2 regions of the Streptomyces sp. NPDC054757 genome follow, and region 2 is predicted to be linked to the other one. Evidence: riboswitches for the same ligand, from Rfam matches in the RefSeq annotation. Region 2 holds a riboswitch; the other holds the start of a gene.
What was found. Region 2 has a riboswitch for glycine ahead of gcvP (aminomethyl-transferring glycine dehydrogenase). Riboswitches for the same ligand answer to the same signal wherever they lie in the genome.

Region 1 (14,220 bases), on a different contig from region 2:
CCCAGATGTCCAGCAGCCCCGCACGGATCTCCGCCTCCGTGCGCCATGCCTTCTCGTTCTCCAGCATCAGCGCGGAGATGGAGAGACCGGTCTCACGGGTCAGCCGCAGCAGCTCGTCGCCGGTACGGAAAGGGTGCTTCAGGACGGTGTCGTCCAGGACGATGCGGTCCTCGCCCACGGCGTCCTCGTCCACCACGAAGCCGCCGCCCACCGAGTAGTACGTCTTCTCCAGGAGCGGCGCGCCCTCGGTGTCGTACGCGAAGACCGTCATCCCGTTCGCGTGGTACGGCAGGGCCTTGCGCCGGTGCAGGATCAGGTCCGCGTCGTAGTCGAAGCCGATCTCGTGCGCGCCGAGGATGCTGATGCGGCCACTGGTGCGGATCTGCTCGATGCGCTCGTCGGCGTGCTCGACATCGACCGTGCGCGGGGACTCGCCCTCCAGGCCGAGGAGTACCGCCTTCGGGGTTCCGTGTCCGTGCCCCGTTGCGCCCAGCGAACCGAAGAGCTCGGCGCGGACCGAGCCGGTGTGGGCCAGCAGACCCTCGTTCTTCAGCCGCGCGGCGAACATCCGGGCGGCCCGCATCGGGCCCACCGTGTGGGAGCTGGACGGACCGATGCCGACCGAGAAGAGGTCGAAGACCGATATGGCCACAGGGAACTCCTTGGTGAGGTAGACGCCGTTGTCTGCCGGGGTGGTGCAGAGAAAGCGCGGTACAGCGGTGAGCAAGTGCGTACGTGGTGCGGGGCACCCCGCTCACCGACCAGTGTGCGGGGTGCCCCGTGGTTCGTACAAAACCGTACTGATCCGGACCGACCGGTCCTGCAACCGTACGGGTCCGGGCCTACTTCAGCCCGGGGTAGAGCGGGAACTTCCCGGCCAGCGCGGAGACCCGGGCGGCCAGCGCCTCCCGGTCGTAGGCAGGCTTCAGCGCGGACGCGATGATGTCCGCGACCTCGGAGAAGTCCTCGGCCTGGAAACCACGGGTGGCCAGGGCCGGAGTGCCGATCCGCAGCCCCGATGTGACCATCGGGGGGCGCGGGTCGTTCGGGACGGCGTTGCGGTTGACCGTGATGCCGATCTCGTGGAGACGGTCCTCGGCCTGCTGGCCGTCGAGCTCCGAGTTGCGCAGGTCCACCAGGACCAGATGCACATCGGTGCCGCCGGAGAGGACCGAGACACCGTGCTCGGTGACATCGGCCTGCACCAGACGCTCGGCCAGGATGCGGGAGCCGTCCAGGGTGCGCTGCTGGCGCTCCTTGAAGTCGTCCGTCGCCGCCACCTTGAAGGCGACCGCCTTCGCCGCGATCACATGCTCCAGCGGGCCGCCCTGCTGACCGGGGAAGACCGCCGAGTTGATCTTCTTGGCGAGCTCGGCGGTGGAGAGGATCACACCACCGCGCGGGCCGCCCAGCGTCTTGTGCGTGGTCGTGGTGACGACATGCGCGTGCGGGACGGGCGACGGGTGCAGACCCGCGGCCACCAGGCCGGCGAAGTGCGCCATGTCGACCATCAGATACGCGCCGACCTCGTCGGCGATCTCGCGGAACGCGGCGAAGTCCAGCTGGCGCGGGTAGGCGGACCAGCCGGCCACGATCAGCTTCGGCTGGGTCTCCTTGGCGAGGCGGGCGACCTCGGCCATGTCGACCTGGCCGGTCTCCTCGTCGACGTGGTACGCGACCACGTTGTAGAGCTTGCCGGAGAAGTTGATCTTCATGCCGTGGGTCAGGTGACCGCCGTGCGCGAGGTTCAGGCCCATGATCGTGTCACCGGGCTTGAGCAGCGCGAACATCGCGGCCGCGTTCGCCTGGGCGCCCGAGTGCGGCTGGACGTTCGCGTGCTCGGCGCCGAAGAGCGCCTTCACACGGTCGATCGCGATCGTCTCGACCACGTCGACGTGCTCACAGCCGCCGTAGTAGCGGCGGCCCGGGTAGCCCTCGGCGTACTTGTTGGTGAGGACGGAGCCCTGGGCCTCCATGACCGCGACCGGAGCGAAGTTCTCCGAGGCGATCATTTCGAGGGTGGACTGCTGGCGGACCAGCTCGGCGTCGACAGCGGCGGCGACGTCCGGGTCGAGCTCGTGGAGGGAGGAATCAAGAAGTGACATCAATAGTCCCTAGGTCCCTAGTTGCCGGCGGAGAGAGCGGCGTACTCGTCGGCGGAGAGCAGGTCGTCCGGCTCGCCGGTGACGCGCACCTTGAACAGCCAGCCGCCCTCGTACGGGGCGGTGTTCACCAGCGACGGGTCGTCGACGACGTCCTGGTTGATCTCGGTGATCTCACCGGAGACCGGGGCGTACAGATCGCTGACCGACTTGGTCGACTCCAGCTCGCCGCAGGTCTCGCCCGCGGTGACCGTGGACCCGGCCTCAGGGAGCTGGGCGTAGACGACGTCACCGAGCGCGTTGGCCGCGAACTCCGTGATGCCGACCGTCGAGACGCCGTCCTCGGCGACCGACAGCCACTCGTGCTCCTTGCTGTAACGCAGCTGCTGGGGGTTGCTCATGACCTGATTCTCCTGGATGCGGGGGAGTGCTGGTGAACAGTGGTCTTACGGGCTGAGATGGTGTGGGTCACTTCTGGCGCTTGTAGAAGGGGAGGGCCACGACCTCGTACGGCTCATGGGTACCGCGGATGTCCACGCCCACACCGGACGTGCCGGGCTCCGCGTATGCCGCGTCGACGTACGCCATGGCGATCGGCCTGCCCAGCGTCGGGGACGGGGCGCCCGATGTGACCTCGCCGACGACCTGGCCGTCCGCGACGACCTGGTAGCCCGCGCGGGGGACCCGGCGGCCCTCGGCGATCAGGCCGACCAGCTTGCGCGGCGGGGCCGAAGCGGCGCGCTCGGCGGCGGCCTCCAGGGCGGTGCGCCCGACGAAGTCGCCCTCCTTCTCGAACTTGACGACCCGCCCGAGACCGGCGTCGAAGGGCGTCAGCGCGGTGGTCAGCTCATGGCCGTACAGCGGCATGCCGGCCTCCAGGCGCAGGGTGTCGCGGCAGGACAGACCACAGGGCACGAGACCGGCCGGGGTGCCCGCTTCGGTGAGGGCCTGCCAGAGCTTCTCGGCGTCGGCCGGGGCGGTGAACAGCTCGAAACCGTCCTCGCCCGTGTAGCCGGTCCTGGCGATGAGCGCAGGGATACCGGCGACGGTGCCGGGCAGACCGGCGTAGTACTTCAGCCCGTCCAGGTCGGCGTCGGTGAGCGACTTCAGGATGCCGGAGGATTCCGGGCCCTGTACGGCCAGCAGGGCGTAGGCGTCGCGGTCGTCCCGTACGACGGCGTCGAAACCGCCCGCGCGTGCGGTCAGCGCGTCCAGGACGGTCTGTGCGTTGCCCGCGTTGGCGACGACCATGTACTCCTGCTCGCCCAGCCGGTAGACGATCAGGTCGTCCAGGATCCCGCCGTCCTCCTGGCAGATCATGGTGTAGCGGGCGCGGCCGTTGCCGACGGTGGAGATGTTGCCGACCAGCGCGTGGTCGAGCAGCCGCACGGCCTCCGGGCCGCTGACGGTGATCTCGCCCATGTGGGAGAGGTCGAAGAGACCGGCACGGGTCCGTACGGCGATGTGCTCGTCGCGCTCACTGGCGTAGCGCAGCGGCATGTCCCAGCCCGCGAAGTCGGTCATGGTCGCGCCCAGCGAACGGTGCAGGGCGTCGAGTGCGGTGAGGCGGGGCGTGGGGCTCATATGCGGTACTCCCGGGGCATGACAGACGAGGACGATCCTCCCCATCTGTCATCGGAACCTGAGAGGTTCGCCGGCGCCTGTCGGGAGGGCGCGGCTTGCACCTTGGGTGGGACCGCGGGGCGGTCCGCTTTTCAGATCTGCCTCGTCCGCGCGGTACGGGGCCTGAGAGATTACAAGGGAGGGACTTGCTCCTTCGGCGCCCCGGCCAGTGACCGGGAACTCTCCCGCGCGGATTCGAACGGCCTGTATGGAGTTGGCGCGCACATCATCGCATGCCGGGCGATCGTTGCCCCACCGGTCTCGCATTACTCTTTCTTTACACTTCGCCGACGGGGGTATGCACAAGGACGCAGGCATGCGCAGGCGCAGGCGGCGTACGGGGTGGCCCGACAGGGGGAGCGGCCATGGTGGGACAGGAGCGGCGTGCGGATCCGGCGCCGGAGACGGTGCCCGGCGGGCCGGGGGCCGGGGCCGGGTGGCCGGCGGGATCCGGGCAGGAGGCGGCCGGGCGGACGGTGGGGCCGGGGCCCGCACGGACCGTGGCCGGGCCGGCCGTACGGAGTGGACGGGCGGGATCCGGGCGCGCGCCCGCGGTGCGGGACCTGCGCCGGCGGACCGGCCGCAGCCCGCACGCCCTGGTGTTCGCCGCGGGGGACGTGGTGGTCCTGTCCGGACTGCCGGGCAGCGGCAAGTCCACGCTGTTGCGCAGGGCCGCCGGGGCGTACGGAATCGACTCGCAGGACACCCGGGACCGCTGGGAGCGCCGGCTGCCGCGCCTGCTGCCGTACTGGAGCTACCGGCCGCTGGTGCGGGCCGCCCACTACGGCAGGCTGTGGCGGGCCCTGCGCTCGGGTGCCGGTGTCGTCGTGCACGACTGCGGTACGCACTTCTGGGTCCGTGCCCTGCTGGCCCGCACGGCGCGGCGGCGCGGCAGCGCCCTGCATCTGCTGCTGCTCGACGTGACGCCCGCGATGGCGCTGGCCGGCCAGGCCGAGCGCGGCCGGAAGGTCTCCGCGTACGCCTTCGCCCGGCACCGCGGGGCGGTCGCCGGGCTGGTCCGGGCGGCCGAGCGGGCGCGGCTGCCCGCCGGTTGCCGTTCGGCCGTGCTGCTCGACCGGGAGGCTGCGGCCGTGCTGCGCGCGATCCGCTTCGGGGCGGCGGATTGAAGGAGCTCAGCTGTCTGTCGTGGCGGGGGCCGTTAGGGTCGGTCGGCAGGTGAACGCGTGCACGGATGCACAGGTGAGAAGGGGATACCTCGGTGGACATGGCATGGCCGGGAAATGAGCTCGAAGAGGTCCTGACCGCATCGGTCGGGAACCCCGGCGCGGGCGGCCGGCTGATCGAGGTGCTGGGGCGCAGCAATCTCTGGGTTCCGCTGCCCAACGGCGGCGGGCAGGAGAGCAGTTCACTCGACCTGCCCACCGTCGAGATCGAGGGCGGGGCCTATGTGCCGGTCTTCAGCTCGGAGGCGCAGTTCCTCCAGTGCGTCGGCTCGCACTACTCCTTCGCGGTGGCCCCCGCCGTCGAGTTCGCCCGGGGGCTGCCGCCGCAGCTGGGTCTCGTGGTGAACCCGGGCGGTGCGATCGGCATGCCGCTGCCGCCGCCCGCGGTGGCCGAACTCTGCCGCAGCGGCCGGACCCCCCTCGACGGGCCCGCGACCGGCGGCCGGGTGCGGCTCTTCGAGCCGGACTGGCAGGAGGAGCCGGTCGACTTCCTCTCCGCCGCCGCGGGCGAGTTCGAGGAGTCGGGTGTGGTCCGCTCGGCCCGCCGGGCCCTCGCCTCCATCGAGGGCGGCGACCCGGTCCTCTTCGTCGGGGTCGAGTTCGCGACATGGGACGGCGCGGGCCGCAACGCCCCGATGGACGCGCTCGGCCGGGCGCTGCACCGGGTCGAGGTGAGCTGGCCGGTCAATCTCGTCCTCCTCGATGTGGCGCAGGACCCGGTCGCCGACTGGATGCTGGAGAAGGTCAGGCCGTTCTACGTCAGGGCCGGGGCGGAGGGGCCGGTGCTGTAGGGGCGGTACCGAGGGGCCGCTGCGGCGGGCCCGGTACCGCGGGACGGGAGGAGCGGACGGTCCGGTGCCGCGCAGGCGCACCGAACCCGCCGCAGCCTAAGCTGGTCGGATGCGTGGGACGCACGGGACGGCCGGCCCGCGGACTGGCCGGAATCGTGCGGCCGACCGGACGGGCGGACCAGCGGCCGGCCGGATGGCCGGAATCGCACGGGCGAACGGTGTGGACCGCGCCGGGCGGGCCGCGTCCCGGCGCATGGCACAAGCACGTCAACGGGTGGATCGAAGAGGGGCGGGACCCAGGGTGAGCGCGTCGGGCACGACGGCCGGGCAGGTCGAGCAGATGCTGCTCCAGGTGACCCCCGGGCGGTACGACGCCTATGAGGCACTGCTGCAGGCGCTCGCCGACAGCCAGGTCTGGATGCTGCTCTGGAACGGCCGGGCCGGGTCGCCGGACGCCCAGTACGGGAACATGGAGATCGAAGGCCTCGGTTACGCCCCGTGTGTGACATCGGCGCAGGAGCTGGCGGTCTCCGGCTGGAACCGTTCGCACGAGGTGGTCACCGGCCGTGACATCGCGCGCTCCCTCTACCCGGACCACTGGGGAATCTGGCTCAATCCGCATGCCCCCGGCGGCGGTGTCGGCATCCCCTGGACCGACCTGCGCCGTATCGCCACCGGTCTGGACCGGATGCCCGCCGGACCGCTGCGGCTCTCCGAACCGGCCATCGAGATCCCGCAGTTCTACGCGCTGCTCACCCAGAGCGCCCACCACACCCCGGCGATCCGCTCATTGAGCCGGGCCTGGGTGCAGCCCGCGCTCGGCACCCCGTATCTGGCCATCGGGCTCGATCTGTACGACACCAGCCAGCAGTCCGTGGATTCGGTGCGGGCGATGATGCAGCAGTCGATCGCCGCGGTTCCGGAGGGGCTGCCGGTGTCGACCGTGGCGCTCTCCGACGCGTACGACCCGGTCGGGATGTGGCTGCGGGCCAACTGCCGCCCCTTCTACGACCGTGAGGCCCACGCGGCCTCCTCTCCCGCGGCGGGATACGGATACCCGCCGGTAGGCTGAGTGTCCCAATTGGGCCGTCAACAGCGGTTGTTGGGTGCGATGTCCGAACTGGCCCATTGGTGAGGAAAGTTTCCGCTCAGCCGGTCCTGACGTCCGGATAACGGAAGTCCATTAACCGCATCACGGTTGCGCATACATTCACCTTCAGGTCTGGCGGGTGATCGCAACCGCAATGAAGACTCCCTGCATCGAGCATCGTCGTGCCCTTGTTGCGACGTGCCATGAACACATTCCGTCACTTCAGCACAGTGGCATCACCCGATGCGCTAGATGCACAGCAGCCGCCACCGCGGCAGGTACGGGCCGGCCACCGCCGGCCGGGAGGGGTCAAAGGCACTGTGACCGCACCGATCGAGACCACCGGGTCGACTGCCGAAGCGCAGCCGGAGGCAGTACTCACGGGGGCCACGCAGAGCCAGATCGAGGGCCGTTCGCTCGGCCGGATCGCCTGGACGCGTTTCAAGCGGGACAAGGTCGCCATGGCCGGCGGGGTCGTCGTGATCCTGCTGGTGCTGGTCGCCCTCCTCTCCAAGCCGATCCAGGCGATGTTCGGGCTCGACCCCAACGGCTTCCACCAGAATCTGGTGGACCCGGCTCTGCTGGGGCCCAAGGGCAGCTTCGGCGGCATCAGTTGGAGCCACCCGCTGGGTGTGGAGCCGCAGACCGGCCGGGACATCCTGGCGCGCATCATCGAGGGCTCCTGGGTCTCCCTGGTGGTCGCCGCCGGGTCGACGCTCCTCTCGGTGGTCATCGGTGTCGTGATGGGCGTGGTGGCCGGCTTCTACGGCGGCTGGGTGGACAGCGGCATCAGCCGTCTGATGGACACCTTCCTGGCGTTCCCGCTGCTGCTGTTCGCGATCTCCATCTCCGCATCGCTGCAGGGCAACGCGTTCGGCCTCAGCGGTCTGACGCTCCGTATCTGCGTGCTGATCTTCGTGATCGGATTCTTCAACTGGCCCTACATGGGCCGCATCGTCCGCGCGCAGACGCTCAGCCTGCGTGAACGGGAGTTCGTCGAGGCCGCCCGCTCGCTGGGGGCCCGCGGGCCCTTCATCCTCCTGCGCGAGCTGCTCCCGAACCTGGTCGCGCCGATCCTCGTCTACTCGACGCTGCTGATCCCCACCAACATCCTCTTCGAGGCGTCCCTGAGCTTCCTCGGCGTGGGCATCCAGCCGCCGCAGGCCTCCTGGGGCGGCATGTTGTCCACCGCGGTCGACCTCTACCAGGTCGACCCGATGTTCATGGTCATTCCCGGCCTGGCGATCTTCATCACCGTGCTGGCCTTCAATCTGCTGGGGGACGGGCTGCGTGACGCACTCGACCCCCGTGGCAAGTAATCGCGGCCGTGCCGCACACCGGACAACCGAGGGGGCTTTCCTCAGCATGAAGAGCAGGAAGACGGCAGCGGCGATAGCCGCGACGGTAGCGCTGGGGCTCGCTGCCACCGCTTGCGGGAGCAGTGACAGTGGCGGCGGGGGCAGCCATGGCAAGGCAGACGCAGCTCTGACCAGCATCGTCAACAAGACCAGCAAGAAGGGAGGGACGGTCACCTACGAGCACTCAAGTGCCGCCGACTCCCTGGACCCCGGCAACACGTACTACGGCTGGGTGCAGAACTTCTCCCGCCTCTACGCGCGTGCGCTGGTGACCTTCAACCCGGCTCCGGGCAAGGACGGGCTCAAGATCGTGCCCGACCTGGCGACCAGCCTGGGCAAGGCGTCCCCGGACGCCAAGACCTGGACGTACCACCTCCGCAAGGGCGTGAAGTTCCAGGACGGCACCGTGATCACCTCGAAGGACGTCAAGTACGCCATCGAGCGGACCTTCGCCCGTGAGGCGCTGTCCAACGGGCCCACGTACTTCAGCACGTACCTCAAGGACGGCGACAAGTACAAGGGTCCCTACAAGGACAAGTCGGCCGACGGTCTCAAGTCCATCGAGACGCCGGACGACTCCACGATCGTCTTCCACCTGAGCAAGCCGTTCGCGGACATGGACTACCTCGCGTCCTTCTCGCAGACCGCTCCGGTGCCGCAGAAGGCCGACAAGGGCGCCTCGTACGTCCAGCACATCGTGTCGTCGGGCCCGTACAAGTTCGCCTCGTACAGCGAGAGCCGCGGCGCGACGCTGGTCCGCAACCCGCAGTGGGACCCGAAGACCGACCCGGTCCGCAAGGCGCTGCCGGACAAGATCAACCTGAATTTCAACGTCCAGCCGACGACCGTCGACGAGCACCTGCTCAACGACACCAGCACCGCTGACATCGCCGGTACCGGTCTGCAGTCCAAGACTCAGCCGAAGGTCATCACCAAGGCCACCGAGAAGGCGAAGACGGACGACCCGTACGCCGGCGCGCTGCAGTACCTCGCGCTGAACGTGCATGTGAAGCCGTTCAACAACGCCGACTGCCGCAAGGCCGTGCAGTACGTCGCCGACAAGGCAGACATGGTCGACGCGATCGGCGGCGAGGTCCGGGGCGACCCGGCGACGACCGTCATCCCGCCGGGTGTCTCGGGCTACAAGAAGTTCGACCTGTACCCGACCCCGGGCAACAAGGGCGACGTGACCAAGGCCAAGCAGTACCTGGCCAAGTGCGGTAAGCCCAAGGGCTTCAAGACGACGCTGACCGCGCGCTCCGACCGTCCCGACGAGGTCACCAGCGCCACCCAGCTCCAGCAGAGCCTGAAGAAGATCGGCATCATCGCCGACATCAAGACGTTCCCGTCGGACAAGTACTTCACCGACTTCGCGGGCGTCCCGGACTGGGTCCACAAGAACAACGCCGGAATGATGATGATGGCGTGGGGCGCCGACTGGCCGGCCGGCTTCGGCTACATCGACCAGATCGTCGACGGCAAGGCCATCAAGCCGTCCGGTGGCACCAACCTGATGGAGCTCGACGACCCGAAGATCAACGCGGAGATCGTCAAGGGCATCGGGACGCTGGACAACGCGAAGCGCAACGCCACCTGGGGCCAGGTCGACCAGATGGTGATGGAGAACGCCTCGCTCGTCCCGCTCTTCTACCGCAAGAACCTGCTCTACCGCCCGGACTCGGCGGCGAACGTAACGGTCAGTCAGGCGTACCTCGGCATGTACGACTACGTGCTGATGACCTCGACCAAGTAACAACACCTGTTCATCGACAGCACCCCCCTGAAAGGCAGGTGAAGGCGCCGGGACGGACGGGCCTACCCCGTCCGTCCGTCCCGGCGCCGCACGGCTGTGGCTGCGTACATCATCCGACGCGTATTCGCCGCGGTGTTGCTGCTGCTGGTGGTCAGCGCAGTCACCTTCGCGATCTTCTTCCTCGTTCCCCGCCTCGGCGGGCAGACGACCGACTCCATGGCCGCCCAGTACGTGGGCAAGAGCCCCGACCCGGCGACGATCGCCGCGGTCAAGAAGAACCTGGGGCTGGACCAGCCCCTCTACGAGCAGTACTGGCACTTCATCAAGGGCATCGTCGTCGGCGCGAACTACCACTTCGGGCCCGACCCCGCGGTGTGCCACGCGCCGTGCTTCGGCTACTCCTTCAAGACCCACTCGGCGGTCTGGCCCGAGATCCAGCAGCGTGTCCCCGTGACGCTGTCGCTCGCGGTCGGCGCGGCGGTCATCTGGGTCGTCAGCGGTGTCGCGACCGGTGTGGTCTCCGCCCTCAAGCGGGGCTCGCTCATCGACCGACTCGCGATGGGCGTGGCCCTGGCCGGCGTCTCGCTGCCGATGTTCTTCACCGGTCTGGTCTCGCTCGCCCTGTTCAGCTTCCACTGGACGATCTGGAATGTGCACTTCGTGCCCTTCACGGACAATCCGGCGGAGTGGGCCTGGAACCTGATCCTCCCCTGGTGCACCCTCGCCTTCCTGTACTCGGCGCTCTACGCCCGGCTCACCCGGGCCGGGATGCTGGAGACCATGGGCGAGGACTACATCAGAACCGCGCGGGCCAAGGGCCTGCGCGAGCGGAACGTGGTCGTCAAGCACGGCCTGCGCGCCGCGCTCACCCCGCTCATCACCATCTTCGGCATGGACTTCGCGCTGCTCATCGGCGGCGCGGTCATCACCGAGACGGTCTTCGACTTCCAGGGGATGGGGGCCTACGCCATCCAGGGAGTGACCCGCAGCGACCTCCCGGTCGTCATGGGTGTGACGCTGGTGGCCGCTTTCTTCATCGTTGTCTGCAACCTGCTGGTGGACCTTGTGTACGCCGCGATCGACCCCCGGGTGAGGCTCTCATGAGCGACGTGCACAAGAAGGGTTCCGGCGAGCCCGCCAAGAGCGGCAAGGACGACGCCCCGTCCCAGGACGCGAAGAGCTTCCTCTCGGTCCGGGACCTGCGGATCCACTTCGACACCGACGACGGCCTGGTGAAGTCCGTGGACGGTGTCAGCTTCGACCTGAAGGCCGGTCAGACGCTCGGTATCGTCGGTGAGTCAGGCTCCGGCAAGTCCGTGACCTCGCTGGGGATCATGGGGCTGCACAGCTCGGAGCGGGCCCGGATCTCCGGTGAGATCTGGCTCGACGGCGAGGAGCTGATCGGCGCGGGGCCCGAGCGGGTCCGCGAACTCCGCGGTCAGAAGATGTCCATGATCTTCCAGGACCCGCTGTCGGCGCTGCACCCGTACTACAGCATCGGCGCGCAGATCGTGGAGGCGTACCGCGTCCACCACAAGGTCGACAAGAAGACCGCGCGTACCCGTGCGGTCGAGATGCTCGACCGGGTCGGCATCCCCGAGCCGCAGCGCCGTTTCGAGGACTACCCGCACCAGTTCTCCGGCGGTATGCGCCAGCGCGCGATGATCGCGATGTCCCTGGTCAACAACCCCGAACTGCTCATCGCCGACGAGCCGACGACCGCCCTCGACGTCACCGTCCAGGCGCAGATCCTCGATCTCATCCGGGATCTGCAGAAGGAGTTCGGCTCGGCGGTCGTCATCATCACCCACGACCTCGGCGTCGTCGCCGAGATCGCGGACGAGCTCCTGGTGATGTACGCGGGCCGTTGCATCGAGCGCGGCACGGCCGAGAAGGTCTTCTACGAGCCCCAGCACCCCTACACCTGGGGGCTGCTGGGCTCCATGCCGCGCATCGACCGTGAGCAGACCGAACGTCTGGTGCCCGTCAAGGGCTCCCCGCCCAGCCTGATCAACGTGCCGTCCGGCTGCGCCTTCCACCCGCGCTGCCCCTACGCCGACGTGCCCAAGGACAACATCACCCGCATCGAGCGCCCTGAGCTGCGGGAGAGCACGGACGGGCACTTCTCCGCGTGCCATATGACGAAGGCCCAGCGGGAAAAGATCTGGACCGAAGAGATTGCGCCGAAGCTGTGACTGATCAGAAGAAGAAGGCTCCGCAGGCTCCCGAGGCTCCGAAGGTTCCGCAGCAGACGTCCAAGGACTCCGCCGCCGCGCCCGCCAAGGACGCCGGGGCGGAGCCGCTGCTCAAGGTCACCGACCTGGTCAAGCACTTCCCGATCACCAAGGGCGTGCTCAAGCGCAAGGTGGGCGCGGTCCAGGCCGTGGACGGGCTGTCGTTCGACGTGTTCCCGGGGGAGACCCTGGGTGTCGTCGGCGAGTCGGGCTGCGGCAAGTCGACCATGGGCCGGCTGATCACCCGGCTGCTCGAACCGACCGGCGGAAAGGTCGAGTTCGAGGGCAAGGACATCACGCATCTGTCCGCGGGGCAGATGCGGCCGATGCGCCGCGACGTCCAGATGATCTTCCAGGACCCGTACGGCTCACTGAACCCCCGGCACACCATCGGCGGGATCGTCGGAACCCCCTTCAGGCTCCAGGGCGTCGAGCCCGAGGGCGGCGTGAAGAAGGAGGTCCAGGGGCTGCTGGAGCTGGTGGGACTCAGCCCCGAGCACTACAACCGGTACCCGCACGAGTTCTCCGGCGGCCAGCGCCAGCGCATCGGCATCGCCCGCGCGCTCGCACTGCGGCCCAAGCTCGTCGTCGCCGACGAGCCGGTCTCGGCGCTCGACGTGTCGATCCAGGCGCAGGTGGTGAACCTGCTGGACGACCTCCAGAGCGAGCTCGGTCTGACCTACGTGATCATCGCGCACGACCTGTCGGTCATCCGCCATGTCTCGGACCGGATCGCGGTGATGTACCTCGGGAAGATCGTCGAACTGGCGGACCGCAAGTCGCTGTACGAGTCGCCGATGCACCCGTACACCAAGGCGCTGCTCTCGGCGGTGCCGGTGCCCGACCCGCGGCGCAAGGGGACCAGGAGCGACCGGATCCGGCTGGAGGGCGACGTCCCCTCGCCGATCTCGCCGCCGGCCGGCTGCCGGTTCCACACCCGGTGCTGGAAGGCGACGGAGATCTGCGGAACACAGGAACCGCCGCTGCTGACGCTGGGGACCGGACACCAGGTGGCCTGCCACCACCCGGAGAACGCGCCCGACCAGGCGCCGGGCGAGGAACGGCTGCCGCAGGCGAGGGAGGCCGCCGAACTGGTCTCGGTCGCGAAGCCGGAGCCGGCCGCTGACGCGGTCGCGAAGCCCGAGCCGGCCGGTGACGCGGTCGCGAAGGACACGGAGACGGAGCCCGGGGCCAAGGCCGAGCCCAAGGCCGGGACCGAGGCCGCCACCGGCACCGAGTCCGGGACCGACGCAGGGGCGGAGCCGGAGGCCAAGACCGGCACCGGCACCGGCGCAGAGGCCGGGCCGGACGCCGCCGCGGAGTCCGGCGAGAAGTAGGCGCCGCGCGGTTGTCGCGCCGGGCACGCCCATGACAAGTTGGTAAAGTCATGTACATGCCTAAACGGGAGAGTGCAGAGTCAGCGTGTCCGTAACAACGGCGCACGCACGAAGGGCAGACTCTTGGCGCTCTCCCGTTCGGCACGTCTGGCCGCCCTCGCCACCGCGACGGCCGCCCTCTGTGTCATCGCTGCCGCTCCGGCACCCTCACCCGGTTCGGCCGGCATCGGTGACCCCTACTTCCCGCAGCTGGGCAACGGCGGCTTCGACGCCCTGCACTACGGCCTCGACATCGCGTACAACCCGGACTCCGGCCGGCTCGACGGCCGTACGACGGTCACCGCGCGGGCTACGCAGAACCTTTCCTCCTTCGACCTGGACCTCCAGAAACTGACGGTCGCATCGGTCGAGGTGAACGGCGCGCACGCACGCTTCACCCGCTCCGGGGACGAGATACGCATCACCCCGGCAGGCCCGCTGCGCAAGGGCCGCACCTTCACCGTACGGGTCGTCTACGGCGGTGTTCCGCAGGCGCTCAGCGGCCCGATCGTCTTCGGCTCCGACTACGGCTGGATGAAGACCAAGGACGGCGTCTTCGTCGCCTGCGAGCCCAACGCGGCCTCCACCTGGTTCCCTTCGAGCGACCACCCCTCCGACAAGGCCGCCTTCGACATCACCATCAAGGCGCCCAAGGGGCTGACCGGGGTCTCCAACGGGCGGCTGCTCTCCACCCGTACCCAGGGCGCGT
Region 2 (14,220 bases):
GGGTCCGGGCGGTGGGTTGGGGTTCGGGGACGCTGGGACTGTCTGTCGAGTGCGGGGTTCTTCGGATGGATGGGTGCGCCAGCGGCGGGCTTTTTGCCGACATCGGGCTGAGCATGTGCGGCGTCGTGACTGTCCAGGGCCGGGAGGAAGTGGTTCCCCGCAGAATTCGCAGGTCCGGGCGGATGTCCGTGCGGCGGCCCGGGGTTGGGGTGGTGTGCGAACCGGGGGACGCGGTGGTGTTGTTCTCCAGCGGTAGGCGGACTGGCGGCAGCGTTGCGAGCACGTGCGTCGTCGGCTCTTCGTGGTGCTCGGTGTCAGCGGGCCTTCGCAGATCGGGCAGGCCTGCGGTGAGTCGCCCTCCGGGTTCGAGGGCATCTCAGCGGTCTGGTGGTGGCGTTGCTGTCGTTCGAGGTAAGCGGTCCGCCGACAGGCCGATGAGCAGAGTGGGCGGCGCTGTCCGATCTGCATCCTCATCAGTTTTCCGCATATCCGGCGGGGTTCGATCACCCAGCTCGGTCTGTCCTACGAACTGCTGGACCGGGCCCGGCACCCCACCGCCGGCGACCGCAAACCGGTCATCTACATCACCGTCCCGCCCGCCGCGACACCCCGCATGATCGCGGCCGAGTTCGCCCGTTTCCTCGGGCTGCCGGTGATGGCCCGCATGAACATCACCGACCTCATCGAGTCCGTCGTCGGAGTCTGCACCGACGCCCGCACCGGCATGATCCTGGTCAACGAACTCCACAACATCTCGCTCACCACCCGGCATGGCGCCGAAGTCGCCGACGCTCTCAAGTACTTCTCCGAGCGGATCCCCGCGACATTCATCGACGCGGGCATCGACATCAGGCACGGCAGCCTGCTGACCGGAACCCGTGGAGCCCAGATCGCGGGCCGTTTCACGCTGATCCCCACCCGTCCCCTCCCTGACAACAGTGAGTGGCGGGGTCTGGTCGCCACCATGGAGAAGACTCTCGCCCTGCGGCGGCACCGGCCCAGCACCCTGGCGAGACTGGACCGCTACCTGCACGACCGCACCGGCGGCATGATCGGCGCCCTCTCCCACCAGATCCGCGGAGCCGCGATCGACGCGATCTTCAACGGCACCGAGAAGATCACCACAGCCGGGCTGAAGGCCGTCCCACTGGACGTCGCCGCCGAATCGCCTCATTTCCGCGGGCCCAGGTCCTCCCGATGACCCCCGAGAACGTCCGCGTCCTGCCCTTCGAGGTCCGGCCCCGGGCCGGTGAGGGCATCCGGTCCTTCGTCGTCCGCCTGGCCCACGCCAGCCATCTTCCGCCCCGCTATCTACGGACCTACCTCTGCGAACCGCCCGAGCATCTCGGTCTTCCCAACTGGACACGGCTGGCCGCCGCGACCGGCCGCCAGAAGGCATACCGGCAGCGGAAGGCGCAGTTGGCCTCCGCCTAGGCTGGCACGGTGACTGATGAGCAGAAGCGGGTGCAGCCGTCGGGAGTGTGGGCCACGGCGGTGGGGGTGGCCCGCGTGCGAGCGCTGGAGACCGAGCGGGAGAACGCGCTGTTCCGCGACCCACTGGCACAAGCTTTCGCAACCGCCGGCGGCCTATGGCCCTCCTCGCCGCCACTGCCCGATGACGAGGCCGCGCGCCGCCGCCGACTGGCCGTGTCGTTCTCCATCGTCATCAGGACGAAGTTCCTCGACGACCTGTTGCGGCAGTCCTCCGCGGCTGGGGTCCGGCAGGTCGTGCTGCTCGGCGCCGGCATGGACAGCCGGGCTTTCCGGATCAACTGGCCGGAGGGCACCCGGCTGTTCGAGGTCGACACCGCCGCGCCACTGGACTTCAAGGCTTCGGTGCTGCGCCAGGAACGGGCCTTCGCACGCTGCGAGCGGATCACCGTAGCGGTGGATCTGCGTGAGGACTGGCCAGCCGCGCTGGCCGCCGCAGGGCACCACCCGGCGGTGCCGACCATGTGGATCGCCGAGGGACTGCTGATCTATCTCCCCGAAGACGCGGTAGAACTGCTGCTGGCCCGGATCAGCGCGCAGTCGGCGGCAGGCAGTCGGATGGGGCTGACGTTGGGCTCGCGCGGCGTGATCGAGCGCTTCGGCGCGGATGCCGTGCCGGGATCGGCGGCGTCCATGTGGGTCTCGGAGATGCCCGACGACCCGGTGGGCTGGCTGGCCGGGCACGGCTGGGAGGCCGACAGCCACACCCTGCGCGAGCGCGCTGCCGCCTACGGCCGCCCGATCAGTACCCCGCCACAGCGCGAGGAACGGCCCGGCGGACTGATTTCGGCGGTCCGCCGGTAAAGCGCTCCAGGCGGTCAAGCTTCAGTGGCAATCGGTCAAAGTGCACTGTCACAGGACACTGCTGATGACCCGTTTCAGTAGGTGTTGATCGATCGTCTCGTGCCTGGGCCATCGGGTCGGGTGGTACTTCGGCAGCCAGGACGTCGACTCCCGGACATTCGCCTACGCGGGGACCGCTGACGAGGCGCTGAAACAGCTCGATGAGATGTACGGGAGATGGAACGCGGGGGTCCGCGAGCTCTCGGACGTCGAACTGGACAATCCGCCCACGGTGGGCCCTGAGCGGTATCCCATGGAGAACAGGGTCCTGCACGTCAACAGGGAGCTGATCCATCACGGCGCCGAGATTTCCCTGCTGCGCGACCTCTACCGCCGGCAGGACGGAGCCGCACCGCACCGGACATGACTCTCGGTAACCGGCGATCGAGCTCCGGAAACCATGTGGACTCCGTGACGCTCCATGGTTGCTGCCGCCATGCGTCGCTGTTGCCGATCGAGGTAGGCGGCTCGTCGGCAGGCCGACGAGCCGGGAGGACGCCACTGCCCGATACACATCCGCATGATCTTCCTGCCGATCCGGCAGCGTTCCCGGCGCCACTGGCCGGCGGAGTAGCGCTTGCGGTTTCTCTTCTGTTAGCAGGTCCTCGAACAGGTCAGTGGTGGAGCACCTACCGTCTGTCCTATGCGCATTCGAATCGTCGACGCCTTCACCGACCGCCCCTTCGCCGGCAACCCGGCCGGGGTGCTGCTCCTCGACTCCTTCCCGGACGACGACTGGCTCCAGAACGTCGCCGCCGAGATGAACCTCTCCGAGACCGCCTTCGCCCACCCGCTGCCCGGTGGCGGGGCCGACTGGGCGCTGCGCTGGTTCACCCCGGTCACCGAGGTCGACATGTGCGGCCATGCCACCCTGGCGACCGCCCACGTCCTGCACAGCACCGGCGCCGCGAAGGGCCCCCTCCGTTTCACCGCACGATGCGGGCCGCTCACCGCGACGGCCCGCGAGGACGGCGCGATCACCCTCGACTTCCCCACATCCCCGCTCACCGCCGAAGCCGTTCCGCCCGGCCTCCGCGAAGCGCTGGGCGCACCGGTCGCCGGGGTGTGGGACACCGCGTCGCACATCGGGGACCTGCTCGTCGAGGTCGCCGACGAGCGGACGGTCCGCTCCCTTGCACCGGACTTCTCCGCGCTGGAGACCCACTCGCGTCGAGGCATCATCGCGACCGCGGTCGCGGACACCACGTCATCCGGTTACGACTATGTGTCACGCTGCTTCTTCCCCGGCGTCGGCATCGACGAGGACCCGGTGACCGGCAGCGCCCACACCGCACTGGCCCCGTTCTGGTCCGCCCGGCTGGGCCGCGACGAGCTGACGGGCCTCCAGGCGTCGGCCCGCACCGGTCTCGTACGTACGTCACTGCGCGGCGACCGGACCCTGCTCACCGGCAGCGCGGTCACCGTCGTCGACGGCGAGCTGCACGTCTGAGGGCCCACGGGGGGGGAGGCCGAAGCGGCGATCAGCGCGGAGAGCGACGCCCCGGCAACGCCGGAGGGGACGTACGGACACACTCGTACGTCCCCCACTCGGCAGCCGTCACACCCCAGCCCCAGCGGCCCGCCCTCACCCGGTGGGCAGCCACCCCACCTTGCCGGCGAGCAGTGCGTAACCGACGAACGCCCCGATGTCGAGCAGCGAGTGCGCGACGACCAGGGGCCCGACCCGCCCCCAGCGCCGGTAGAGCAGCACGAACACCACACCCATCGCCACGTTTCCGAGGAACCCGCCGATGCCCTGGTAGAGGTGGTACGAGCCGCGCAGCACCGCGCTCGCGGCGAGGGCGGCGAGCGGGGCCCACCCGAACTGCCCCAGTCGGCGCAGCAGATAGCCGACGACGATGACTTCCTCCAGTACGGCGTTCTGCACCGCGGAGAGGATCAGCACCGGGATCTTCCACCACACGTCGGGCAGCGACTCCGGCACCACCGTCAGATTGAAGCCGGTGGCCCGCGCGCCCAGGTAGAAGGCGAGCCCGACACTGCCGATGCCCGCCGCGATGAGCACTCCGCGGCCGAGATCACCCCGGAGCCGCGTGCGGTCGAAGCCGATAGCCCGCAGGCCCGACCCTTCCCGCAGCAGCAGATGGACCACCAGCGCGACCGGCACCAGGGCCGTCGCGATCCCGAAGAGCTGCCAGGCGAGGTCCAGCCACGGCCGGCCCGGCGCGTAGGAGCTGTTGAGATTGGCGGCCTGGTGCTTGAGGCCTCCTGGTTTCGTGAGCGCCCCGACAAAGCTGATCAGCGCCGAAACGCCGCTCGCGCCGAGCGAGAGTGCCAGTACCAGCACCGTCTCGGACCGCAGAAACCGCTGCGACACCCCCTCTGTGGGAACAAACTCAGCCACGCGCTCGCCCTCCGCCTGCACACCTGCCTCCAGTCGGCCATCGCGCCTCGTCCCCGCACCGTGCCACCAGGGTCTCGAATGGCGGTACGAAGATCATGCACGACAGGCCGGGGGAGGGCTCCGATTCGATGGCACTCTCCCCCGTCTCCCGCCGCACGCTCCTTGTGCACGGCTCACGGTCCACGCTTCAGAGGAGGAGCACCACCGCAGACATCACAGCTTGCCCGATGGTCCCGGGACACCGGCAACCAGGCCCGGCCACCACGTCACAGGCCGCGGCCCGCCACCGTCGCCGGTATGCCCTCCGGCCAGGCGTGCACCGGCTCGCCGGCCGCCATCAGCTCGGCGTACCGCCGGGTCGTCAGCGCCAGCGCCTCGCGCCGCCCGAGCCCGGTCTCCAGCGCCCGGTGGAAGGTGTCCACCTGCCAGGAGGCACCGTTCGTCCGGCGCCTGCACCGCTCCTCGATGACGCCCAGAAAGTGGTCGCGGTCCGCGGCCTCGACCCCCCACGCGTCGAGACCCGCGGCGGCCAGCGGCAGCAGCTCCTCCCTGACGAGCCGTACCGCGGGCACCGAGACGACGCCGCCGGAGCGCCCGGCGGCCGGCCACTCAAGCCGGGCCTCGATCCCGTACCGGCAGCCCGCATCGAAGTTGCGTGCCGCGGCCTCGAAGGGCAGCCGCTTCCACACCGGGCGCGCCTCGTCGGCGAGCGCCCGCACCAGCCCGTAGTAGAAGGCCGCGTTGGCCAGCACATCCGTGACGGTCGGCCCGGCGGGCAGCACCCGGTTCTCGACCCGCAGATGCGGTACGCCGTCGGTCACGTCGTAGACCGGACGGTTCCAGCGGTAGACGGTCCCGTTGTGCAGGACGAGCTCCTGAAGCCCCGGCGCCCCGCCGTCGTCGAAGACCCGCTGCGGGTCCTCGTCGTCGCAGCGCGGCAGCAGCGGCGGAAAGTACCGGAGGTTCTCCTCGAAGAGGTCGTACGCCGAGCCGATCCAGCGCTCGCCGAACCAGGTGCGCGGCCGCACCCCCTGCGCTCTGAGTTCGGGCGGGCGCACATCGGTGGCCTGGAGGAAGAGCGGCGGCCGGGACTCCCGCCACAGCTCCTTGCCGAACAGGAAGGGCGAGTTGGCGCCGATCGCGACCTGCGCGCCGGCGACGGCCTGCGCCGCGTTCCACACATCGGCGAACCGCGCCGGGGTGACCTGGAGGTGCAACTGCACCGACGTACAGGCCGCTTCGGGCACGATCGAGGAAGAGGTGCAGGCCAGGTGTTCCACGCCGGTGATGTCGAGGTCGAAGTCCTCCCCGCGGGCCGCGCGCATCTGCTCGTTGAGCAGGGTGTAGCGGTCGGCCGACGAGAGGTTCGCCCCGACGAGATCCTCCGGACCGAGCGTCGGCAGGATTCCGGTCATCACGATCCCGGCGTCGACTTCGGCCGCTTTCCGGTGGGCGTATGCGAGACCGGTCCGGAGCTCCTCGGCCAGCTGGTCGAAGACACGGCCTCCCAACCGGTGCGGAACAATGTTCACTTCGAGATTGAACATCCCGAGTTCCATCTGGAAATCACGGCTGGCTATCCGTTCGAGGACCTCCGCATTCATCATCCTGGGCAGGCCGTCGGCGCCCGCGAGATTGAGTTCGATCTCCATCCCCATGAGATTCCTGGGGCGGTCGAACCTCTTCTCCTCCAGCAGTCGCTCCAGCACCTCAAGACACTGCTGAAGCTTTCTCCGGTACCGCTGCCGCCCCGACGGATCGAACCCGTCCGCCTCCAGCTTCTCGCCCATGGATGCACCCCTCCATACGTGTACGGCCGCTGCGGCCGCCCGGGTCCGGTCGACAATGCCCACACCCTGCCCACACCTCGTGATCCGTAACTCCCTCAATCCGGGTCGCGAGCGAGTAGGGTGACCAGAAATTGACGTATGGCACATTCACCAGGCATGAAGCCTGGAGCAGTTTCCCGCCCCGTGCAGCATGTGAAGCCTGTGAAGATCTGTGAACGCGGTGAAAACGACCGATCATTTTCGGCCGACCGTTCATACGGTGAACCGCAAGGCCACAGGGATACAGCTACGTTAAATCAGGATATTCTCCGCAAAAGAAAGACCGAATACCGACTTGTTTGCAATATCGGCATCGGCTAGCTGAAACCCTGTGTGAACACATGTCGTATAAACTCCGCAAACGAGGCGGAGAGTTGGCGCCCCGGCCCCCGGAGAGTGCGATACCCCTCCATGCCCCACGGCCCCCCTCCGCCCCTGCCTGCTGACAGTGCCGTCCGCACCGCCCACGCATCAACGTGTCTCCGAAGTGAGAGGCGACCTCATCATGCCGCTGTATGTCCCTCCGGCCCCCGCGCCGGCCCTGCGCAGCGTCCTCGCGGCACTCGGCTCCCCCACTGCCGTACGCGAGGCCCGGACCCCTGCTCTCCGATCGGCCGCGGGGCCGCTGACCCCCGAACTCCCCCTACCCGTCCATGTCCTGGACCAGATCATGCCGAGCGGCGGCACCCCGCGCACCCGGCTCACCGGCTGGCGTTTCCTGATCCGCAGCGGCGATCGCGCCGTGGCCGCGGCGGACACCAAGCTCACCGCCGACGGCTGGACCTTCTCGCACTTCTTCGAGGGCCCGTACGCCACCGCCACCGGCACCGCCCTGCGCCAGGCCGAAGCACTGGACACCCCGTTCCAGCCGAGGCTGCTGTCCGTGCCCGAGCTCTACATGCTGACGCTGTGGCTGCACGGTGACACCGGTGCCGACGCCTCGGTCTCCGGCACGATGCCGGCCCCCACCGATCTGCTGGTGCCTCTCGCACCGGCGCCGCCCGGCATCGCCGCACACCGCCCGCACCGGGTGTCGGAACTGCTGCCGGTGATGACGATGCGGCTGGCTCCCCCACTGCTCGGCTCGCCGGCCTGACGGCCCCGCACCACCCCCGCGCGCCCCGCGACCCCCTGGGTCGTGGGGCGCGGCGCGCTCCGTGCCCATCCGGACTAGCCCGGTCGGGCCACCTCCGAACCACCCGAAGAGGCAGTCAAGTTGAGCTGAACCGCCCGCACGGGTGATGCGTCCTTATGCTGGAGCACGTGCTGCCGTGAAATCCCTGCGGAACGACATCCGTGGGGCAACACTGGGATCACCGAACTGACAGACGGGGGGCGGCCATGAAACCCGCATCGAGCCGCAGGACACTCACCACAACGCAGCGAAAGAACGCATCCATGTGCCAGCACCAGCCAACCTGCCCGTCAGCCGCCTCCGCCGACCGGGAGGCCGCGCTCCTCGTGGCGCACCACCCGGAGCAGGGATGGAGTCTGCTGTGCAACGGCGTACTCGTCTTCGAGGACACCGGTGAACTGCTGCCCGACGGCCGGATCATCGCGCCGCACCGCCCCCTGGGTTCGGGACTGGCGACCGCTGCCTGATCCCTGCCCCGCAGGAAGAACGGAACAGCGAGAACGCAACAGCCGGCGACAGAGCAGAGCCGGTGACGCGACGAAGGGCCGGCCCGGGTGTTTCCCGAACCGGCCCTGCCGTATGTCCGCTGCCCGTCGGCAGCCGTACGTCCGTCAGTTGTCGTACGCCGTCAGTTGTCGTACGCGTCCAGCGGCGGGCAGGAGCAGACGAGGTTGCGGTCGCCGAAGGCGCCGTCGATACGGCGCACCGGCGGCCAGTACTTGTCGGCGGGCGAGACACCGGCCGGGAAGACGGCCTCCTCGCGGGTGTACGCGTGGGACCACTCGCCGCCCAGCGCCGCCGCGGTGTGCGGGGCGTTGCACAGCGGGTTGTCGCCGGCCGGCCACTCCCCGGACGCGATCTTCTCGATCTCGGCGCGGATCGCGATCATCGTGTCGCAGAACCGGTCGAGCTCGGCCAGGTCCTCGCTCTCGGTGGGCTCGATCATCAGCGTTCCGGCCACCGGGAACGACATGGTCGGCGCGTGGAAGCCGTAGTCGATGAGGCGCTTGGCGATGTCGTCCACGCTCACGCCGGTCGCCTTGGACAGCGGCCGAAGATCGACGATGCACTCGTGCGCGACCAGCCCCTTGGGGCCGGTGTACAGCACCGGGAAGTGCGGTTCGAGACGCTTGGCGATGTAGTTCGCGGCCAGCACGGCCACCTGCGTCGCCCGCTTGAGCCCCTCGCCACCCATCAGACGTACGTACGCCCAGGAGATCGGCAGGATCCCGGCCGAGCCCCACGGCGCGGCCGAGACCGGTCCGACGCCCGTCTCGGGACCGGCGGTCGGCTGCAGCGGGTGGTTGGGGAGGTACGGCGCGAGGTGGGCCCGTACACCGACGGGGCCGACACCGGGGCCGCCGCCGCCGTGCGGGATGCAGAAGGTCTTGTGCAGATTGAGGTGCGAGACGTCCGAGCCGAACTTGCCGGGCTTGGCGAGTCCGACCAGCGCGTTCAGGTTGGCGCCGTCGACGTACACCTGCCCGCCCGCTTCGTGCACCGCGGCGCAGATGTCGGTGATGTGCTCCTCGAAGACTCCGTGGGTCGACGGATAGGTGACCATCAGCACGGACAGCTCGTCGCGGTACTGCTCGATCTTGGCGTTCAGGTCGTCGACGTCGACGTCACCGTCCTCGCGGGTCTTCACGACCACGACCTTCATCCCGGCCATCACCGCACTTGCGGCGTTGGTGCCGTGCGCCGACGACGGGATGAGGCAGACGGTGCGCGCGGTGTCGCCGTTGGCCCGGTGGTAGGCGCGCACGGCCAGCAGACCGGCCAGCTCACCCTGCGACCCGGCGTTGGGCTGGAGGGAGACCTTGTCGTATCCGGTGACCTCGGCGAGCCGCTCCTCCAGCTCCTGAATGAGCGTCAGGTAGCCCTGGGCCTGCTCGACCGGGGCGAAGGGATGCATCGCACCGAACTCGGGCCAGGTGACCGGCTCCATCTCGGTGGTGGCGTTGAGCTTCATCGTGCAGGAGCCGAGCGGGATCATCCCCCGGTCCAGCGCGTAGTCACGGTCGGCCAGCTTGCGCAGGTAGCGCAGCATCGCCGTCTCGGAACGGTGCTGGTGGAAGACCGGGTGGGTGAGGACGGCGTCCTCGCGCAGCAGCCCCGAGGGCAGCGCGTCGGCGGTGCGCCCGTCGAGCGCGTCGATGTCGCCCTCGGCGCCGAAGGCGGCCCAGACGGCGGCCAGCTGGGTACGCGTGGTGGTCTCGTCGCAGGCGATGGAGACCAGGTCCGCGTCGACCTGGTGGAGGTTGACCCCGCCCTCCCGGGCGGCGGCGACGACCTCGGCGGCCCGGCCCCCGGTCCGTACGGTGAGGGTGTCGAAGAAGTCGCCGTGCACGACGTCGGCCCCTGCGGCGCGCAGTCCCTCCGCGAGGACGGCGGCGTACCGGTGGGTGCGCCGGGCGATGTCCCGCAGGCCGTCGGGGCCGTGGTAGACGGCGTACATCCCGGCCATCACGGCGAGGAGCACCTGTGCGGTGCAGATGTTGCTGGTGGCCTTCTCGCGGCGGATGTGCTGCTCACGGGTCTGCAGGGCCAGCCGGTACGCCTTGTTGCCGTCGGCGTCGACGGAGACCCCGACGAGCCGGCCCGGCAGGCTGCGCGCGAACTTCTCGCGTACGGCCATGAACCCGGCGTGCGGCCCGCCGAAGCCCATCGGGACGCCGAACCGCTGCGTCGTGCCGACCGCGATGTCGGCGCCCAGCTCACCGGGCGAGGTGAGCAGCGTCAGCGCCAGCAGATCGGCGGCGACGGTGACGACCGCGCCCAGCTCGTGGGCGCGCTCGATGAGGGGGGCGATGTCCCGGACCCGGCCGGAGGCGCCGGGGTACTGGAGCAGGACGCCGAAGACACCGCGCTCGGCCACATCGGCCGGGATGCCGTCCGCGAGGTCGGCGACGACGACCTCGACACCGGCCGGCTCGGCGCGCGTGCGGATCACCGCGACGGTCTGCGGAAGGGCGTCGGCGTCGACCAGGAAGACACCGTTCTTGACCTTGCCGACCCGGCGCGCGAGGGACATCGCCTCGGCCGCCGCGGTGCCCTCGTCGAGGAGCGAGGCGCCCGAGGTGGGCAGACCGGTCAGATCGGCCACCACGGTCTGGAAGTTCAGCAGCGCCTCCAGACGTCCCTGGGAGATCTCCGGCTGGTAGGGCGTGTACGCCGTGTACCAGGCGGGGTTCTCCATGACGTTGCGCAGGATGACCGGCGGGGTGAACGTGCCGTAGTAGCCGAGCCCGATCATCGGGGCGAGGACCTGGTTGCGGTCGGCGAGCGCGCGCAGTTCGCCGAGGACCTCGGCCTCGGTGCGGGCGTCCGGGAGGTTCAGCGCGTCGGTGGTCCTGATGACCTCGGGGACGGCGGCCGATGTGAGCTCGGCGAGCGATCCGTAACCGACGTGGGCGAGCATCTTGGCCTGGGCCCCCGCGTCGGGCCCGATGTGGCGCTGCTCGAAGGGGGTGCCACGCTCCAGCTGGGAGAGCGGAGTGCGAGGGGAAGTCATGGCGGAGGCCTCCTGGTCGTTACGACCTGCGAGGGGTACCACGGCACGGGTACCCGGACGGCCTCCCCCTCTGTCATCTCAACCTGAGAGTTTCACCGGCCCGCCTTTCGACGTGCCCGCTTTCACCGTCGGTGAGGTAGGGATCCGGACGTGCCCGCCCGACGCCCGCCCTGCTTTCCAGAGTGACCTCGTCCGCGCGGTACGTGTGCCTGAGAGATTCCGGGGAGGAGTTGCTCCTTCGGCGCCCCCGGACGATGTGTCCGAAGGGCTCTCCCGCGCGGGGTCAGCAGCCACTGGCCAGCGTACCAGCGAGCCGCTTCGCACGGTGTTCGAGTGGCCGATACCCCGGATCTGGACTTCTCTGAGGGGAAGACCTTCGCAGGGGGCGGGAGACAGCGTGTTCCGTCGCGATCAGTTGGAGGAACCGTGCAGACCGACATAGATCCGCGCAGCCTGATCGGCCGCAAGGCATTCGACCGCAACGGCCTCAAGATAGGCACGGTCGACGAGGTCTACCTCGACGACGCCACCGGAGTCCCCGAGTGGGCCGCGGTACGCACCGGGCTGTTCAGCCGGGATGCCTTCGTCCCGCTGAAACCGAGCGAGCTGGTCAGCGAGACCCTGCGGGTGCCCTTCGACCGGACCCTGATCAAGGAAGCGCCGGACTTCGGTGTCGGCCGCCACCTCTCACCGGAACAGGAACTCCAGCTCTACCACCACTACGGGCTCGGTATTTCGGCCCCCACACCGCCCCCGCCCGACCGCGACTTCGGCCGGCTCGCGGGCGAGGAGGAACGCGCCTGACCCGCTTCCCCGGACGCGGCGCCCGACCGACCCGGCGCGGCTCCCGACCTCGCGCCGTCTTCCCCGGCCCAGGACCCCGGCCGACCCGTCGCCGCCCCGGACCCCGCGCCATCTTCCCCGGCCCTGAACCCCGGCCCGTCCGGGGCCGCCCCGGTCCCCGCGCCGTCATCCCCGGATCCAGACCCCGGCCGGCCCAGCGCGGCCCCGGATTCTGCCCTGTCTTCCTCCGACCTGGCGCCGGACGCTGGCCCTGTCCCGCCCGCCCCGAGCCCTGACGTGCCCGGGGCCACCCCTCCAGCCTCCCCGCCGCCGACCGGTCCCGGGGCATCCGGCCCGGCCTGGGCTTCCGGGCCAGTCGGAGCGGTCGGAGTGTCAGGGGCGGCCGGGCGGACCTGCCCGGCCCGCACGGCCGCACCGGCCCCGCCCGGCGCGGCCACCGCGGTCCGGACCAGCGGCAGCGGGTCCGACGGCTGGAGCGCGGGATCGTCGACCCCGAAGGTCCGCACCCGGCCGGGCGCGGTCGCGTACGGATCCTCGAACCGCACCGTCACCCGGCCGACGCCACTGCCCTGCACCCACCCCACGCCGTACACCTCGTGGCGCACATCGTGGCCGGCGAGCCAGCGGCGCCCGGTGCCAGGCAGCGGCGGTGGTTCCTCGACCGGAGGCGGGCCCGGCGCCTCCGGTCCCGCCTCCGGGGCCGCGGACGGGCCGGGCGCCGCCTCGTACGCCCCGGCCCCCCGCACCGCCGCCCGCTCCGTGGCCGCCTGCGCGAAGAGGTCCTCCTGGGTGAAGTCCGCGAGGCCGGTGACGCCCACTCCCAGCAGCCGCACCCCGCCTGTGGTGTCCACGGACTCCAGCAGCCGGCCCGCGGCCTCCCGCACCACCTCCGGGTCGTCGGTGGGCCCCCTGAGTGTCTCGGAGCGGGTCAGCGTCGAGAAGTCGTACCGCCGGACCTTCAGCACCACCGTCCGCCCGGACCGCCCGGCAGCCCGCAGCCGATCGACGCACCGGCCGGCCAGCCGCACCACCTCTCCGCGCACCCGCGCCCGGTCGTGCAGGTCCACGTCGAAGGTGTCCTCGACCGAGACCGACTTGGCATCCCGCTCGGACACCACGGGCCGCTCGTCGTGGCCCAGCGCCATCCGGTACAGGGAGGCGCCGTGCGCCCTGCCCAGCAGCCGTACGAGCTCGTCCTCACCGGCCTCGGCCAGATGGGACACGGTGGTCATCCCGGCCCTGCGCAGATGCTCACCGGTCGCGGGGCCGACCCCCGGCAGAATCCGTACGGAGAGGGGGGCAAGCAGTTCCCGCTCGGTACCCGGTGCTATCAGGACCAGGCCGTCCGGCTTGGCCCGCTCCGAGCCGATCTTCGCCAGCATCTTGGAGCCCGCGAGCCCCACCGAACCGCTGAGCCCGGTGACCGCCAGGATGTCCCTGCGCAGCCGCTCACCGGCGCGGCGGGCCGACCGCGGGCCGTCGGCCACCCCGCCCGCCTCCAGGTCCACGAAGGCCTCGTCCAGGCTCAGCGGCTCGACCAGCGGCGAAAGCCGCCCGAGCAGCTCCATGACCTGGCCGCTCACCTCCCGGTAGAGCGAGAAACGCGGCACCAGATAAGCCGCGTTCGGGCAGAGCCGCCGGGCCTGGGCCATCGGCATCGCCGAATGCACCCCGAACCGCCGCGCCTCGTAGGAGGCCGTCGACACGACCCCGCGCGGCCCGAGCCCGCCGACCACCACCGGCTTTCCGCGCAGGCTCGGCTTCGCCGCCTGTTCCGCGGCGGCGAAGAAGGCATCCATGTCCAGATGCAGAATGGTGGGCGCGGCTCTCACACCACCGATGCTGCCTCACGGCACTGACAATCGGGCCCCGCGGCGCGGAAACCCCTTCGGCGGAGCCTCTTCAGACGGCGCGGTTGCGGCGACGGGCCAGCTCGTCGGCCGGGTTGTGGCCGATCAGGGTCTCGCCGGTGTCGATCCGCTCCCCGTGCAGCTGCGAGAGGGCGCTCTCCACGTCCCGCCACACCACCCCGACGGCGATCCCGAAGACCCCCTGGCCGCCCTGCAGGAGCCCGACCACCTCGTCGGGCGATGTGCACTCGTACACCGTCGCCCCGTCGCTCATCAGCGTCATACGGTCGAGGTCGCGGGCCCCGCGGTCCTTGAGGTGGTGGACCGCGGTACGGATGTTCTGGAGCGCCACACCGGTGTCCAGGAACCGCTTCACGATCTTGAGGACG

Region 1: another riboswitch for glycine. It lies ahead of gcvT (glycine cleavage system aminomethyltransferase GcvT); the one in region 2 lies ahead of gcvP (aminomethyl-transferring glycine dehydrogenase).

The regions. Positions count from the first base shown of each region.
Region 1 covers NZ_JBSHBW010000002.1:445,725-459,944, forward strand. Annotated here, with positions in the region: gene ACWGKJ_RS04750 (L-serine ammonia-lyase) at 1-652, opposite strand, end outside; gene glyA (serine hydroxymethyltransferase) at 843-2,105, opposite strand; gene gcvH (glycine cleavage system protein GcvH) at 2,123-2,503, opposite strand; gene gcvT (glycine cleavage system aminomethyltransferase GcvT) at 2,571-3,686, opposite strand; glycine riboswitch at 3,828-3,923, opposite strand; gene ACWGKJ_RS04770 (AAA family ATPase) at 4,091-4,852, shown strand; gene ACWGKJ_RS04775 (enhanced serine sensitivity protein SseB) at 4,951-5,700, shown strand; gene ACWGKJ_RS04780 (enhanced serine sensitivity protein SseB C-terminal domain-containing protein) at 6,002-6,772, shown strand; gene ACWGKJ_RS04785 (ABC transporter permease) at 7,111-8,109, shown strand; gene ACWGKJ_RS04790 (ABC transporter substrate-binding protein) at 8,156-9,901, shown strand; gene ACWGKJ_RS04795 (ABC transporter permease) at 9,998-11,005, shown strand; gene ACWGKJ_RS04800 (ABC transporter ATP-binding protein) at 11,002-12,096, shown strand; gene ACWGKJ_RS04805 (ABC transporter ATP-binding protein) at 12,093-13,472, shown strand; gene ACWGKJ_RS04810 (M1 family metallopeptidase) at 13,596-14,220, shown strand, end outside.
Region 2 covers NZ_JBSHBW010000007.1:8,434-22,653, reverse strand. Annotated here, with positions in the region: partial or broken gene ACWGKJ_RS11840 (TniB family NTP-binding protein) at 500-1,201, shown strand; gene ACWGKJ_RS11835 (hypothetical protein) at 1,198-1,434, shown strand; gene ACWGKJ_RS11830 (class I SAM-dependent methyltransferase) at 1,444-2,295, shown strand; partial or broken gene ACWGKJ_RS11825 (DinB family protein) at 2,387-2,701, shown strand; gene ACWGKJ_RS11820 (PhzF family phenazine biosynthesis protein) at 2,978-3,784, shown strand; gene ACWGKJ_RS11815 (CPBP family intramembrane glutamic endopeptidase) at 3,920-4,699, opposite strand; gene ACWGKJ_RS11810 (glutamate--cysteine ligase) at 4,966-6,489, opposite strand; gene ACWGKJ_RS11805 (hypothetical protein) at 7,034-7,624, shown strand; gene ACWGKJ_RS11800 (DUF5999 family protein) at 7,927-8,130, shown strand; gene gcvP (aminomethyl-transferring glycine dehydrogenase) at 8,292-11,177, opposite strand; glycine riboswitch at 11,365-11,463, opposite strand; gene ACWGKJ_RS11790 (PRC-barrel domain-containing protein) at 11,604-11,981, shown strand; gene ACWGKJ_RS11785 (DNA polymerase IV) at 11,897-13,813, opposite strand; gene ACWGKJ_RS11780 (MerR family transcriptional regulator) at 13,884-14,220, opposite strand, start outside.